Regions from separate parts of the Burkholderia sp. LMU1-1-1.1 genome, predicted to be linked through region 2. Evidence: predicted binding sites of a transcription regulator. Region 2 holds the regulator's gene; each other region holds the start of a gene.
What was found. The regulator sigma-54, encoded in region 2, starts transcription at its own class of promoters, with help from an activator protein. The targets are predictions, from matches to a motif close to TGGCANGNAANCTGCTTT.
Positions count from the first base shown of each region.

Region 1: MRBLMU1_RS10680 (TldD/PmbA family protein) is a predicted target of sigma-54. The motif match lies at 1,518-1,535, and genes of this name have one in related genera.
Region 3: pepA (flocculation-associated PEP-CTERM protein PepA) is a predicted target of sigma-54. The motif match lies at 3,543-3,560, and genes of this name have one in related genera.

Region 1 covers NZ_JBEGHG010000010.1:49,733-54,440, reverse strand. Annotated here, with positions in the region: gene MRBLMU1_RS10690 (methyl-accepting chemotaxis protein) at 1-422, shown strand, start outside; gene MRBLMU1_RS10685 (class I SAM-dependent methyltransferase) at 437-1,258, opposite strand; gene MRBLMU1_RS10680 (TldD/PmbA family protein) at 1,712-3,349, shown strand; gene MRBLMU1_RS10675 (TldD/PmbA family protein) at 3,368-4,705, shown strand.
Region 2 covers NZ_JBEGHG010000086.1:56,345-61,052, forward strand. Annotated here, with positions in the region: gene lptB (LPS export ABC transporter ATP-binding protein) at 1-694, shown strand, start outside; gene MRBLMU1_RS31545 (RNA polymerase factor sigma-54) at 704-2,185, shown strand; gene hpf (ribosome hibernation-promoting factor, HPF/YfiA family) at 2,261-2,620, shown strand; gene MRBLMU1_RS31555 (enoyl-CoA hydratase/isomerase family protein) at 2,787-3,869, shown strand; gene rapZ (RNase adapter RapZ) at 3,940-4,708, opposite strand, start outside.
Region 3 covers NZ_JBEGHG010000067.1:400,068-404,775, reverse strand. Annotated here, with positions in the region: gene MRBLMU1_RS29355 (glycosyltransferase family 2 protein) at 1-24, shown strand, start outside; gene MRBLMU1_RS29350 (N-acyl amino acid synthase FeeM domain-containing protein) at 531-1,352, shown strand; gene MRBLMU1_RS29345 (molybdopterin biosynthesis protein MoeY) at 1,392-2,447, opposite strand; gene pepA (flocculation-associated PEP-CTERM protein PepA) at 2,599-3,426, opposite strand; gene MRBLMU1_RS29335 (class I SAM-dependent methyltransferase) at 3,763-4,647, shown strand; gene MRBLMU1_RS29330 (GNAT family N-acetyltransferase) at 4,658-4,708, opposite strand, start outside.

The sequences.
Region 1 (4,708 bases), on a different contig from region 2:
GCAAGGTGGCGTCCGACAGCGTCGATCTGGCCGAGCAGGCCGGCGTGATGTTCGATGCGCTGGTGCCCAATATTCGCAAGACGTCGGACCTGGTGCAGGAGATATCGGCGGCGTCGGAAGAGCAGAGTTCCGGTGTGCGCCAGATTAACAGCGCGGTCAATCAGCTTAGCCAGACCACCCAGGTCAACGCCGCCAGCTCGGAGGAACTGGCGGCGACGTCGGAGGAGATGAGCGCCCAGGCCGAGCAGCTGGGCCAATTGATGGCGGTGTTCAAGCGCTATGCCGTCGAAGAGCGGGTGCCGGCGCGTCGCGTCGCATCCACCAAGGGAGGCGGCGCGGCGGCGCCGATGGCACGTTCGGCGCGCGTCGTCTCCGCGGCCGCCCAGGGATCGCCGGACGAAAACAAGTTCACCCGGTTCTGATCCCCTTTACATGATCACGGCTTGACGAACTTCAGCGTCATGCGGTCGCTTTCGCCGATCGCCTGATACTTCGCGCGGTCCTCGTCCTTGTTGCCGTAGGTCGGCGGCAGCGCCCAGACGCCGCCTTTGTGGTCGGCGGTGTCTTTCGGGTTGGCGTTGATTTCCGATTTGGCCGCCAGCTTGAAGCCCGCCGCCTCGGCCAGGCCGATCACATACTTCTCGTGCATATAGCCGCTGCTGGCCGTTTCGTCCTGGGTCTTGTTGGCCGGCAGGCGATGCTCCACCACGCCGAACACGCCGCCCGGTTTCAGGCTGGTGTACACGCTGGCGAACAGCGCTTTCATATTTTCGGGACCGGCCGGTATCCAGTTGTGGATATTGCGGAACGTGAGCACCATGTCGACGCTGCCGGCCGGCGCGAATTCATATTTGCGCGGCGGCGAGAAAACGCCCAGCGCCACCTTGTTGTACACCGGGTTGGCGTTCAGGCGCGCCATGAAGCGTTCGGCGCTTTTGCGTTCGCGTTCGTCCGGCGCGGCCAGGTCGTTGCCGGCGGCGATCAGCTTTCCGCTATCGCGCAGATAGGGCGCCAGGATTTCGGTGTACCAGCCGGCGCCCGGCGCCAGCTCGACCACCGTCATGTTCGGGCGGATGCCGAAGAACGACAGCGTCTCGTAAGGGTGGCGGTAGACGTCGCGCTGCACGTTGGCCGGAGTGCGGGTGTCGGCGGCGATGGCGGCCTTCAGTTTGGCGTCGGTGGCTTCGGTGGCGGCGATCGCGCCGCTTGCAGCGAACAGCGTGGTGGTGGCCAGGGCGGCCACGAGATAACTCTTCATGCAAACTCTCCTGAGGGTTCGGTTGGCGGCGCGCGGTCGCCCGCCCTGCGCGATCATCGGGCATGCATGCGAAGAGGTCAAGCGAATTGCGACGGCCGCACCACCGAAGTGCGGCGCGCCTTCGGCTGGACCCCGCTCCGCCTGGCGCGGACACTCGCGGACACCGGCCGGACACTTCGCGGACACTTTCGCGGACACTTTTCCCACGTTTGACGCCCCGCCGGGGGACTCTTGTAACACAGTGTTTCGTTGTGGTGGATGGCATACATTTTGCCTATCCCGATTCTTAATCCGGCGCTAATATTGGCAATCCGGCCGAAACGGCGACGGATATTCAGGTGTCACGTAAAGAAGCAAGAGCTATAAGAGTAGGACTCGCTAGAAGAGCAAATAAAAGCAAAGCAGAACCTTGGGCGGCTGGCCCACAATCATTGCCTTACGTTTGGAGATACGATGGAACGACGTGCATTCCTCAATATTAGTAGTCTGGCCCTGGGCACGATGCTGCTGCCCGCCTTCGGTCGCGCGATCGCCGCCGAGGAGTTGCTCGCGCCGGTCGCCCTGCAGTTCAAGAAAATGCTGGCCGATACCGCGATGACGGCGGCCACGCAGGCCGGCGCCTCGTACTGCGACGTGCGCGTCGGCCGCTATCTGAACCAGTTCATCACCACCCGCGACCTCAATGTCGAAAACGTCGTCAACACGGAATCGGCCGGTGTCGGCGTGCGCGTGATCGCCGGCGGCGCCTACGGCTTCGCCGCCACCAACGACATGACCCCGGACGGCGTGGCGGCCGCCGCGCGCCAGGCGGTCGCCATCGCCAAGGCCAACGCCAAGCTGCAAACCGAACCCGTTCAACTGGCCCCCGTCAAGGGCGTGGGCGAAGTGTCGTGGGCCACGCCGATCGTCAAGGACTGGCGCACGGTCCCGATCAAGGAAAAGGCAGAGCTGCTGATCGCCGCCAACAAGGCCGGCATGGACGGCGGCGCGAGCTTCATGCAATCGTTGCTGTTCCAGGTAAACCAGCAGAAGTACTTCGCGTCGACCGACGGCTCCTACATCGACCAGGACCTGCACCGTCTGTGGATGCCGGTGTTCGCCACCGCCGTTGACCAGAAGAGCAACAAGTTCCGCTCGCGCCAGGGCTTGTCGGCGCCGGTCGGCATGGGTTACGAATACCTGGATGCCCGCCCCGAGCACAAAATCAAGGCCGCCGGCGGCGTGACCACCTTGTACACCGGCTCCTACGATCTGATCGAGGACGCGCGCGCGGCCGGCAAACAGGCCAAGCAAAAGCTGACCGCCAAGTCGGTCGAACCTGGAAAGTACGACCTGGTGCTGTCGCCGGAACACCTGTGGCTGACCATCCACGAGTCGGTCGGCCACCCGACCGAACTCGATCGCGTGCTGGGCTACGAGGCCAATTTCGCCGGCACCAGTTTCGCCACGCTCGATAAGTGGCAGAGCAAGAAGTTCAAGTACGGCGCCGACATCGTCAACATCGTCGCCGACAAGACCACGCCAGGCTCGCTGGCCAACGTCGGCTACGACGACGAGGGTGTCAAGTGCAAGCGCTGGGACATCATCAAGGACGGCATCCTGGTCAACTACCAGGCCACGCGCGACCAGGCCCACATCATCGGCGAAAAGGAATCGCACGGCTGCTCGTACGCCGACAACTGGAGCAGCGTGCAGTTCCAGCGCATGCCCAACGTCTCCCTCCAGGCGGGCAAGAAGAAGATGACTCCGGACGAAATGATCAAGGACGTCAAGAAGGGCATCTACATCGTCGGCGACGGTTCCTTCTCGATCGACCAGCAGCGCTACAACTTCCAGTTCGGCGGCCAGCTGTTCTACGAAATCAAGAACGGCAAGATCGGCCAGATGCTCGAAGACGTCGCCTACCAGTCCAACACCCAGGAATTCTGGAACGCCTGCGCCGGCATGTGCGACGAGCGCGATTGGCGCATGGGAGGCTCCTTCTTCGACGGCAAGGGACAGCCTTCGCAGTCGTCGGTGGTGTCGCATGGCTCCAGTACCACGCGCTTCAACGGCATCAACGTCATCAACACAGCACGCAAAATCGGCTAAGCCTGGAGAGCAGAGAATATGAAGAATTTGAGTCAAGAAGAGACCAAGCGTATCTGCGACAAGGTGCTGTCGCTGACCAAGGCCGATCAGTGCGAAGTGAACCTGAGCGGCAGCCGCACGGGCAATATCCGCTATGCGCGCAACGCCGTGTCGACCGCCGGCTTGATCGAGGACACGCAGCTGATCGTGTCGGTCGCCTTCGGCAAGAAGCAGGGCATCGCCACCATCAATGAGCTGGACGACAAGTCGCTGGAGAAGGCCGTGCGTCGCGCCGAGGACCTGGCCCGCCTGGCGCCGGAGAATCCGGAGTTCATGCCGACGCCGACCAAGCAGCAATACAAGGCCAGCGAGACCTTTTTCCAGAAGACCGCCGACATCGACCCCGAGTTCCGCGCGCAGGTGGCGGCGTACAGCATCGAGAACAGCAAGAAGAACAAGCTGGTGGCGGCGGGCTTCTTCACCGATACGTCGAAATTCACCGCCATCGCCAATTCCAATGGCGTGTTCGGCTTCCAGCGCGACACGGGTGTGGATTTCACCGTCACCGTGCGCACCGAGGATGGCCGGGGCTCCGGCTGGGCCAAGCGCAGCGTGGGCGACGCCGGCATGTTCGACGCGCGCGAGGCGTCCAACGTGGCGATCGAAAAGGCGCTGCGATCGGTCGAGGCCAAGGCGCTGGAACCCGGCCGCTACACGGTCATCCTGGAACCGGCCGCCACGTCCGACCTGCTGGGCTATATGTTCAGCGGTTTCGACGCCCGCCAGGCCGACGAGGGCCGCAGCTTCCTGTCGAAGAAGGGCGGCGGCAACCGCATGGGCGAGAAACTGTTCGACGAGCAGGTCAACGTCTGGACCGACCCCTGGGACAAGAACGTCGCGGTGCTCCCCTGGGACAACGGGAGCATGCTGGCGCGCGAGCATCAGGAAATCATCAAGAACGGCAAGATCAACGCCTTGAACTACTCGATGTACTGGGCCAAGAAGCAGGGCAAGCGCGCCATCGGAGCTCCGGGCAACATCATCATGGCCGGCACCAACAAGTCCACCGAGGAGCTGATCGCCAACACCAAGAAGGGCGTGCTGGTGACCCGTACCTGGTACATCCGCATGGTCGATCCGCAGTCGGTGCTGTTGACCGGTCTGACGCGCGACGGCACTTTCTACATCGAGAACGGCAAGATCAAGCACCCGATCAAGAACTTCCGCTTCAACGAAAGCCCGGTGACGATGTTGAACAACATCGATGAACTGGGCAAGCCGGAGATCCTGTCGGGCGACGAGTCGGAGTATCAGTTGCTGATACCGGCGATGCGCGTGCGCGATTTCAATTTCACGTCGCTGTCGGACGCGGTGTAAAGG
Region 2 (4,708 bases):
GCGCCAGGTCGTGCATGACGTCTCGCTGCAGGTCGAATGCGGCGAAGTGGTCGGCCTGCTCGGCCCCAACGGCGCCGGCAAGACCACCTCGTTCTACATGATCGTCGGCCTGGTGCCGTCGGACGCCGGCACCATCGACATCAGCGGCGTCGACATCTCCTCGCTGCCGATCCACCGCCGGGCCTCGCTCGGCCTGTCCTACCTGCCACAGGAGGCTTCGGTGTTCCGCAAGCTGACCGTGGAAGAGAATATCCGCGCCGTCCTCGAAATCCAGAAAGTGGACGGCAAGCCTTTATCCAAGGCTGCCATTGATGAACGGCTCAATACCCTGCTGGCCGATTTGCAAATCGAAAAGCTGCGCGAAAACCAGGCGCTGTCGCTGTCCGGCGGCGAACGCCGCCGCGTGGAGATCGCCCGCGCGCTGGCCACCAACCCGCGCTTCGTGCTGCTTGACGAACCTTTCGCCGGGGTCGACCCGATTGCCGTCATTGAGATCCAGCGCATCGTGCGCTTCCTCAAGGAACGCAATATCGGCGTCCTCATTACCGATCACAATGTGCGCGAGACGCTGGGCATTTGCGACCGCGCATATATCATCAACCAGGGCTCGGTTCTGGCTTCAGGCCGGCCGGACGACATCATCGCCGACGAGTCGGTCCGCCGCGTGTACCTGGGTGAACACTTCCGGATGTAAATAGGCCCCATGAAACAGTCATTGCAACTGCGCACGTCGCAGCACCTCGCGCTGACACCCCAGCTGCAGCAGTCGATCCGTCTGCTGCAGCTGTCCACGCTGGAGCTGCACCAGGAGCTCGAGCAACTGCTCACCGACAACCCCCTGCTCGAGCGTCTGGACGACCCGCTCGACCGATCGCTGCGGCTGTTGTCCGACGGCGCCATCAGCCAGCAGGCGCCGTCCGGCGAGGCGCCGCCCGAAGGCCCGCCGGGCCAGCAGGACGCGCCGGCCGCCGCCGACGCCGACCCCTACGACGGCCCCGCCGCCGATACCGAAAGTACCAGCAGCGAGGCCGACGTCGACTGGAGCGACGCCGGCCGCAGCAAGGCCCCCGACGACGAGGACGCGCGTCCCCAACTGGAGGCCAACCACTGCACGCTGCGCGAGCATCTGATGGAGCAGATGCGGGTGACCGTGCTGGAGACGCGCGACCGCGCGCTGGTCGAGCTGATCATCGACGCGCTCGACGAGAACGGCTACCTGGAGGAGCCGCTGGAGGAGATCCACGCGCGCCTGCCGGAGGAACTGGAAGTCGACATCGACGAACTGCGCACCGCCTTGTCGATGCTGCAAAGCTTCGACCCGATGGGCGTGGGCGCGCGCAACGCCTCCGAATGCCTGGCGCTGCAGATCAAGCGCCTGCCGGGCATCGCGCTGGTGACGCGGCGCATGGCGCTGACCATCGTCGAGAACCATCTGACCTGGTTCGCCCAGCGCGATTTCAACAAGCTGAAAAAGGCGCTGGTGTGCGACGACGAGGACTTGCGCGAGGCGCAGGCCGTCATCCGCCTGTGCAATCCGCATCCGGGTTCGGCCTTCGCCTCGGACGTGTCCGACTACGTGGTGCCGGACGTGATCGTCAAGAAGGCGCGCAACGGCTGGCAGGTCAGCCTCAACAACGACGTCATGCCGCGCCTGCGGGTCAACGCCATGTACGCCAACCTGCTCAAGCAGGGCAAGGGCGAGGGCGCGATGGGCGCCCAGTTGCAGGAAGCCAAGTGGCTGATCAAGAATATGCGCCAGCGCTTCGACACCATCCTGCGCGTGGCGCAGGCGATAGTAGAAAGGCAAAAGAACTTTTTCTCGCACGGCGCGGTTGCCATGCGCCCCCTTGTGCTTCGCGAAATTGCTGATACACTGGGTTTACACGAGAGCACTATTTCTCGGGTGACGACTCAAAAGTACATGCTGACGCCGCACGGCATGTTTGAGTTGAAATATTTCTTTGGTAGCCACGTCGCCACCGAAGCGGGCGGTGAAGCAAGTTCGACGGCGATACGGGCACTCATCGTGCAATTGACAGGAGCTGAAGACCCTAAAAATCCTTTATCCGACAGTAAGATTGCGGACATGCTGGGGGAACAAGGCATGGTGATTGCGCGACGGACTGTTGCCAAATATCGCGAAGCGTTGAAAATCCCTCCCGTTAGTCTCCGCAAGTCTTTGTAGTTACTTGGTCACTGTGCGCCCGGCCGCAATGGGCGCGGCACTGACCGTAAGCGACATTTATCTTTAGGAGCGTGTATGAATCTGACCATCAGTGGACATCATCTCGAAGTGACCGCGGCCATCCGCGAATACGTACAGAGCAAACTGGAACGTGTCACTCGTCACTTCGATCAAGTTATTGATATTGCTGTCATCCTGACTGTAGATAACCTTAAAGAGAAATCCAAACGCCAGAAGGCTGAAATCAATCTGCGCATGTCGGGTAAAACCGTGTACGTGGAAAGCCTGTCGCAAGACCTGTACGCCGCGATCGACACCCTGGTCGACAAGCTCGACCGTCAGGTCATGAAATACAAATCCAAAGTTCAGCAGCACGGCCACGATGCGATCAAGCATCTCCCGGATAGCTACGAACCCGCTGCCGCCGCCCTATAACAACGGCCTCCGGCACCATCCAACAAAGGGCGCAAGGGCGCCCTTTTTTGTGTCCGCGTTTTATGTCCACCTCGATTCGATGAAAATAATTTATCCCGTTTCGGCGGCGACGCCGCGCGCGCGGAAGTGGCGGTAGAATAGGTTTTTCATCACGGGTCGCGACATCATGAGTGAATGGGTCCACACCAGCATCGTCAACGGCACCGGCTTCATCACCCTCGACCGGCCCCGGGCGTTGAACTCGCTGTCGTTGGAGATGCTGCGCGCCATCACGGCGGCGCTGCTGGCGTGGCGCGACGACTCCGATGTCGCCGCCGTCGTCATCCGTGGCAGCAGCGAAAAGGCTTTCTGCGCCGGCGGCGACATCCGTTTCTTCTACGACGCCGGCCGCGCCACGCCACAAACGGGCAGCGCGCCGATCGAGGATTTCTTCACCGAGGAGTACTCGCTCAACCATCTGGTGCACAGCTACCCCAAGCCCTACATCGCGCTGATGGATGGGGTGGTCATGGGCGGCGGCATGGGCATCGCGCAGAGCGGGCCGGACGGCCGGGTGCGCATCGTCACCGAGCGCACCAAGATGGCGATGCCGGAGGTGAACATCGGCCTGTTCCCGGATGTCGGCGGCAGCTATTTCCTGTCGCGCGCGCCGGGCGGCCTGGGCCGCTATCTCGGCGTGACCGGCGCGACGATAGGCGCGGCCGACGCGCTGTATGCCGGCCTGGCCGATCATTATGTGCCCGCGGACGAGCTGGAGCTGCTGTATGCGATCCTGGAGTCGACGCCCGGCGCGGAGTTGGTCGAGGCGATCGCGGCTTTTGCGGAGCCGTTCAGGGACGCGGTCGGGGTGGGCAAGCTGGAGGCGGAGCGTGGGGCCATCGACCGCCACTTCGGCGCCGGGTCGGTGCCGGCCATTGTCGCTTCGCTGGAGTCGGATACCAGCCCGTTCGCGCGGGCCACCGTGCGGACGATGGCGAGCCGGTCGCCGTTGATGATGAGCGTGACGCACGAGTTGATCGAGCGCGGGGCGGCGCTGGACATGGGCGGCTGCCTGCGCATGGAGCGCGCGCTGGTCAGGCGTGTGTTTGAACACGGCGAGGTCATCGAAGGCGTGCGCGCGCTCGTCATCGACAAGGACGGTGCGCCGAAATGGAATCCGCCGTCGTTGGAGCAGGTGACCGAGGAAATGGTGCGGCGCCTGTTCGAGCCCGTGTGGCCGGAATACGCCCACCCGCTGCGGCATCTTTGACCGCAAACCGGCAACGGTTTTGCGGCCCGCGCCGAAAAAAAACATCTCCGTGGTCGGCGGACGTTCTTGGCTACTGCTCCCTGTGCCGTAACACCACCCGCTCGTTCGGATGGAAATACGCGGCTAACTTTTCCGCCATATACACCGACCGGTGTTGTCCGCCGGTGCACCCCAGCGCCACCGTCAAATAACTGCGGTTATCGGTCTTGAAGAACGGCAGCCATTTCTCGATGAAGGCACGGATATCGCCCATCATCTCGATGGCGCTCGGCTGCGCGTCGAGGAAATCGATCACCGGCGCGTCGCGCCCGGTCAGCGGCCGCAACGTCAAATCGTAATACGGATTCGGCAGCGCGCGCACGTCGAACACGAAGTCCGCGTCCATCGGCACGCCCAGCTTGAAGGCGAACGATTCGAAGAACAAGGTCAGCGGCGCCCCCTCGCTGGCGACCAGATCCTTGACCCAGGCGCGCAGCTTGTTGGCGCTCAGTTCCGACGTGTCGACCACGTGGCCCAGCTGTTCGATGGCCGACAGCCGCTCGCGCTCTTCCATGATGCATTCGATCAAGGTGCGGCGCGCGGCCGGATTCTGCCCCGGACGCAACTCGTGCGACAGCGGGTGGCTGCGGCGCGTCTCCGAGAAGCGCGCCACCAGCGAGTGCGTGTTAGCGGTGAGGAACATGACCTTGACGTCGTGCCCCTCTTCGCGCAGCCGCTTGACGTCGGCCGGCAGCGAGGCCAGCGATTCGGCGCTGCGGGCGTCGACGGCCACCGCCAGCGCCTGCAAGCCTTCCTCGGCCAAGGTCGAAACCAGGTTCGACAGCAACGCCGGCGGCAGG
Region 3 (4,708 bases), on a different contig from region 2:
CGCTGTCTGTGGCGAGCGGCTTAAGTCCGCCGATTTCTCCTCCGCTTGTTCCGTGAAAGCGATTTCGTATATACTTCGAAATGCAATTACGCAATACCGCTGGAATCCGGACAACGCTTTCGACAGCATCAGGGCGCGCGCGACATGGAATATGCGCCGCACTGCAGCATGCGCGATAACGAAATTCGGCTATAGTCAACCAGCAACAAATTTTTGCACACCGAAACCGCAGAAGCGGTTCGTCAATATCTACATACCTGCGTGCTGGACGGGTTCCCCGCCTACGCCGCTGGTTGGCGCCTGGTCAGCGCACCGCACAGCAGCCTGTTAGCTGTGCGGGATCAATCTCAGGCACGTCGTCCGCCGCTTTTGCGGGCGATGCGTTAAAAATTCCCAATGGAAATTGCACGCACGATAGCTATCAGCTTGAAAGCTGATTGAACCGAACACGGCTATTATGTTGCGCGTTGCAATATGTTAAATCAGCCGGACAGCGATTTCACGTTCGGCGCGGAATATGGGAAGTATCGATGAACAAGACCGCGGTAGCAATCCGACCACCTTGTGCCAGCCCCGAGTACTATGGCCCCGCCATCGTGCCCGACGTACTGGCCAAACTCCCCCCCAACTGGACAACCTCCGGACCGCTGACCTCGTTCGGCATCCATCTTGCCAACACCGAGGCGGGACGCCAGTCCGCCGAGATGCTCGTCAACAAGATGTATAGCTGGCGCGGCTATGGCGACCACCATGCGCTGGAGGCGCACCCGCACCACGTGACCTTGGCCGCGGCCGAACCCGAGCAAATGCTCGGCACGGTGACGCTGCGCACCGACTCGGCCGACGGCATGCTGGCCGACGCCACGTTCAAGGAAGTGATCGACACCTACCGCCAGGCCGGCGCCAGGGTGTGCGAGGTGACCAAGCTGGCGATCGACCCGCTGGCCCATCCGAAGCTGGCGCTGGCGTCGCTGTTCCACATCGTCTACCTGTACGCGCGCAAGGTCCACGAGTGCACCGACGTGTTCATCGAGGTCAATCCGCGCCACAAGCGTTTTTACGAACAGATGCTGGGGTTCGAGGCCGCCGCCGGCGTCAGGAACAACGCGCGCGTCAACGCGCCGGCGCACCTGCTGCGCATCAGCCTGGAATACATGGGCGCGCAGATCCGCAAGATGGGCGGCACCGGCGCCGCCACCGGCCAGGAGGCGCGGCGTTCGCTGTATCCCTACTTTTTCTGCAGCAGCGCCGAGCCGGGCATCATGTCGAAGCTGGCCAGCCTGGGCTCGCTGGCCGATATCCCGCCGGTCGGACCTTACGGCTTGCGTTGGCCCATGCTCAAAGCGGCTTGAGCAGGCGCGGCGCGCCCGGCGGCGCGCCGCGCGTCAAACTCAGCGCAGCAAGTCGACAAGCTCCTTGCGCACCGAACGCGCCGCCGGCGCGGCGCCGTAGCCGAGGCGGCCCATGTAGACCGCGCGCTCGTGATCGCTCCCGATCAGGTCCGTCAACGACCGCTCCAACGCGCGGGCCCCGTCGACAATCGCGGGAACGCTGGTGAACGCGATGCCCTCGCGCAGATACGAGGTGAAAATCAACGGCGTCATTTCGGGCTGCATCAGCAAGCCCTGGCCGGTCAAGGTCAGCCAGAAACGCTGCACCGCGCGACCGGCCTCGACGTAATCGTCGATCCCGCGCGGCGCCCGCTCCGCCTTGATCACGTAATGTGCCGCGCACCCGATGCCCGGCAGCAGATCCATTTGCAGGCGCGGCCCCCAGGTACCGGTCAGCATATTCATTTTGCGCATCCGGCCCCAGCTGTGCATGGCCCAGCGCATCGCCTTGATCGTCATCGCGTCCACGCCGAGGGCTTGCGCCGGCACCTTGTCCGGGCTATGGGTCCGGTCCCAATCGATGATGCCGCGGTGGACCTCGAACGCCTCCGGCATCGTCAGCCGCAGCCGGGCGTTGCGGTACATCAGCACCGCCGCTTGCCACCGCAGCGGACCTTCGAGCCATTGCACCGTGTACCCGGGACCGACGGACCGCTCGATGTCGCGCTTGTGCAGCGGGTCGAGCGCGCGCCTGCTCAGCGGCCTGCGCTGCACCGAGCGTTGCGTGATGGCGGCGATCAACGGGCTGGCGGCGACGTCCGCGTCGGGGATGAAGCGCACCTGGAACACCGGCGCCTCCTCGCTCCCCTCGCGCGCGACCTCGATGCGCAGTCCGTGGACACTGGCGGCGATGGCGATGGTCTCGATCAGCGCGCCGAACGCGATCTGGCTGGGATGGCCGTGCAGGTCGTAGACGACGTCGCGCCGGGTGTCGCGGCAATGCAGCGCGACGTGAAGCGGTCCGAGCACTTCGAATTGCCAGCTCTGCACATTGTCGCCACTGGGGGCCCAGCGCGCCAGCTCGAGAATCTCCATCATGGTGGAACGTGACGTCATCGCCTGGGGGCCCTTTCGAAATCATCTATGCCGGCGTGCGGCCGGGCTGGCCGGCAACGGCTATGAGAATACCAGAATATGTTTGCCCGGCCTAAAAAAAAGACCGCCGTCGGCGGTCTTTCTAATGGCGCGCGGACCGCCGCGCCGCGCGTCAGGCGCGCTTGCGGTTCACGGCGACCAGGCCGAGCATGGCGACGCCCATCAGCACCAACGAACCGGGTTCGGGCACGGCCAGGAAGTCGGTCACGCCGGCTTCGGAGTTGATCGACACGAAGTTAGGATCGACGCAGTTGACGGTATCGCACGCCAGGCCCTGCGAGGTGTTGTTGAACGCGCTGAAGGCCAACTGGTAGAACGGCACCGGCGAAATGAAGAAGTCCTTGCCTTCCGGGGTCAACTCGAAATTGGAGTTGATGTTCTGGAAAGCGCCGCCCAGCGCGTCCAGTCCGGCCACGCCCTGGATCACTTGCGTCACCTTGGCCAGCACCACGTCGGGCGTGCCCAGATCGGTGACGGTCGGGTCCGCGCCCAAGGTCGCCAGGCTCTTGCCGTTCAGATTGCCGGGGTCGCCCACCAGCTCGAGGGTGATCGATTGCACGCCGCACGACACCCCGACGCCCAGCGGGCTCGAGCAGACGAAGGTTTGCGTGAAGCGCGCGAACAGGCCGTAGCCGGAGTTCTTCAGATTGATCTGGCTGTCGCCGCCGTCGATCGGGTTGCTGTTCAAATTGAACGCGGTGAAGACGATGTAGCCGACGCCGATGTAATTGTTGCCGGGACCGGCGGTTTTGCTGATCCGCGCCGACGAGGTGCCGCTCAGCGTATCGGCCGTGAAGATCGTGCCGCTGGACGAGAGTCCGTTGGAGTTGGGATTCACGGTGAATTGCGCCAGCGCGGACGCGTTTGGCGCGGCCATCGCCGCGGCGAGCACGGCGCCGCCGAGGGCAGCCGTGCGCAGGCGTTTTAAGATTGTAAGCATCGTATACTCCAGAAAGGTTGAAAAAAATTACTGCCCGGGTTGCCTACAGTCGTTACGGCCAATCAAGCGATCCCTGCCCGTCTGGCGTACCTCCCTACGTCCCCCCCCTGTCCTATAAAGCAATGTCCATGCCAAAATACATTTTTCTTTGAAAATCAATCACTTGGGCAATACCTTGAGCCATCTCAAGTCCGGGCGGATAAAAAGTGTAAAGAAAGTCGACACTTGATGCTTCGCAAGCTTCCTTCCCCTCCATTAAGCATGCGTGAAAAGCCCTGCGCCGGCCGGAATTAATGGGTATCATTGATCAGTTCGTTCAACTTCATGGGGGCATTCATGCCAAGTCCTGGACTCGTAGCAACCGTCGTTCGGGAGTTCTTCTCGCGCCAGCGCATGCCGCGCGTGCCCGAACCGCGCCTGGTCATGGACGACGAGGAAAGCGTCAAGGCCTACACCGCCGCCGGCGGCGAAAACGGCGTGATGGCGCCCGTGTATTTGTTCCACGGCGCCAACATCAGCGAGGTGATCCGGCCGGGCGACACGGTGGTCGATCTGGCCTGCGGCCCCGCCAACCAGCTGGGCCTGGTGGCACGCATCAACCCGGACACCAAGTTCATCGGCATCGACCTCTCCGACGAGATGCGCGAGCGGGCCGAGGCGCTGGTGCTGCGCCAGGGCCTGCGCAACGTCACCATCGAGCACGGCGACATCACCGACCTGTCGCGCTTTGCCGACGCCTCGGTCGACGCGGTCATGTCGACCATGGCGCTGCACCACTTGCCGACCGAGGGCCACCTGGCGCGCACCTACGCCGAGGTGGCGCGCATCCTCAAGCCGGGCGGCGGCGTCTACATGGCCGATTTCGGGCACCTGAAGTCGGTCCGCAGCATCGACTATTTCGCCGACCAGTACAAGGACCGCCAGCACCACCTGTTCACGCTCGACTACCGCAACTCGCTGCACGCGGCGTTCTACCCCGACGATTTCGCCGCGGCCGTGCGGCCGCTGGCCGGCCGCGCCACCCTCTACACGACCTTCGGCCTGCCGTTCATGGTGGCGCTCAAAAGCGCGCCGCGCCGTGGCGACGATCCGGCCCTGGCGGCCACGCTGGAACAGATGAAGCGCGACCTGCCGCCCCACCACAAGGGCGATTTGGGCGACTTGATCCGGCATTTCGCGGTCAAGGGCATGACCTGCGCGCCGCTGGGCCGCGCGCCATAGGCGCACGGCCTCAGCGGCGTTCGCGCAGCCGCTGCAGGATGCCGGCCTCCTCGCGCGGCGA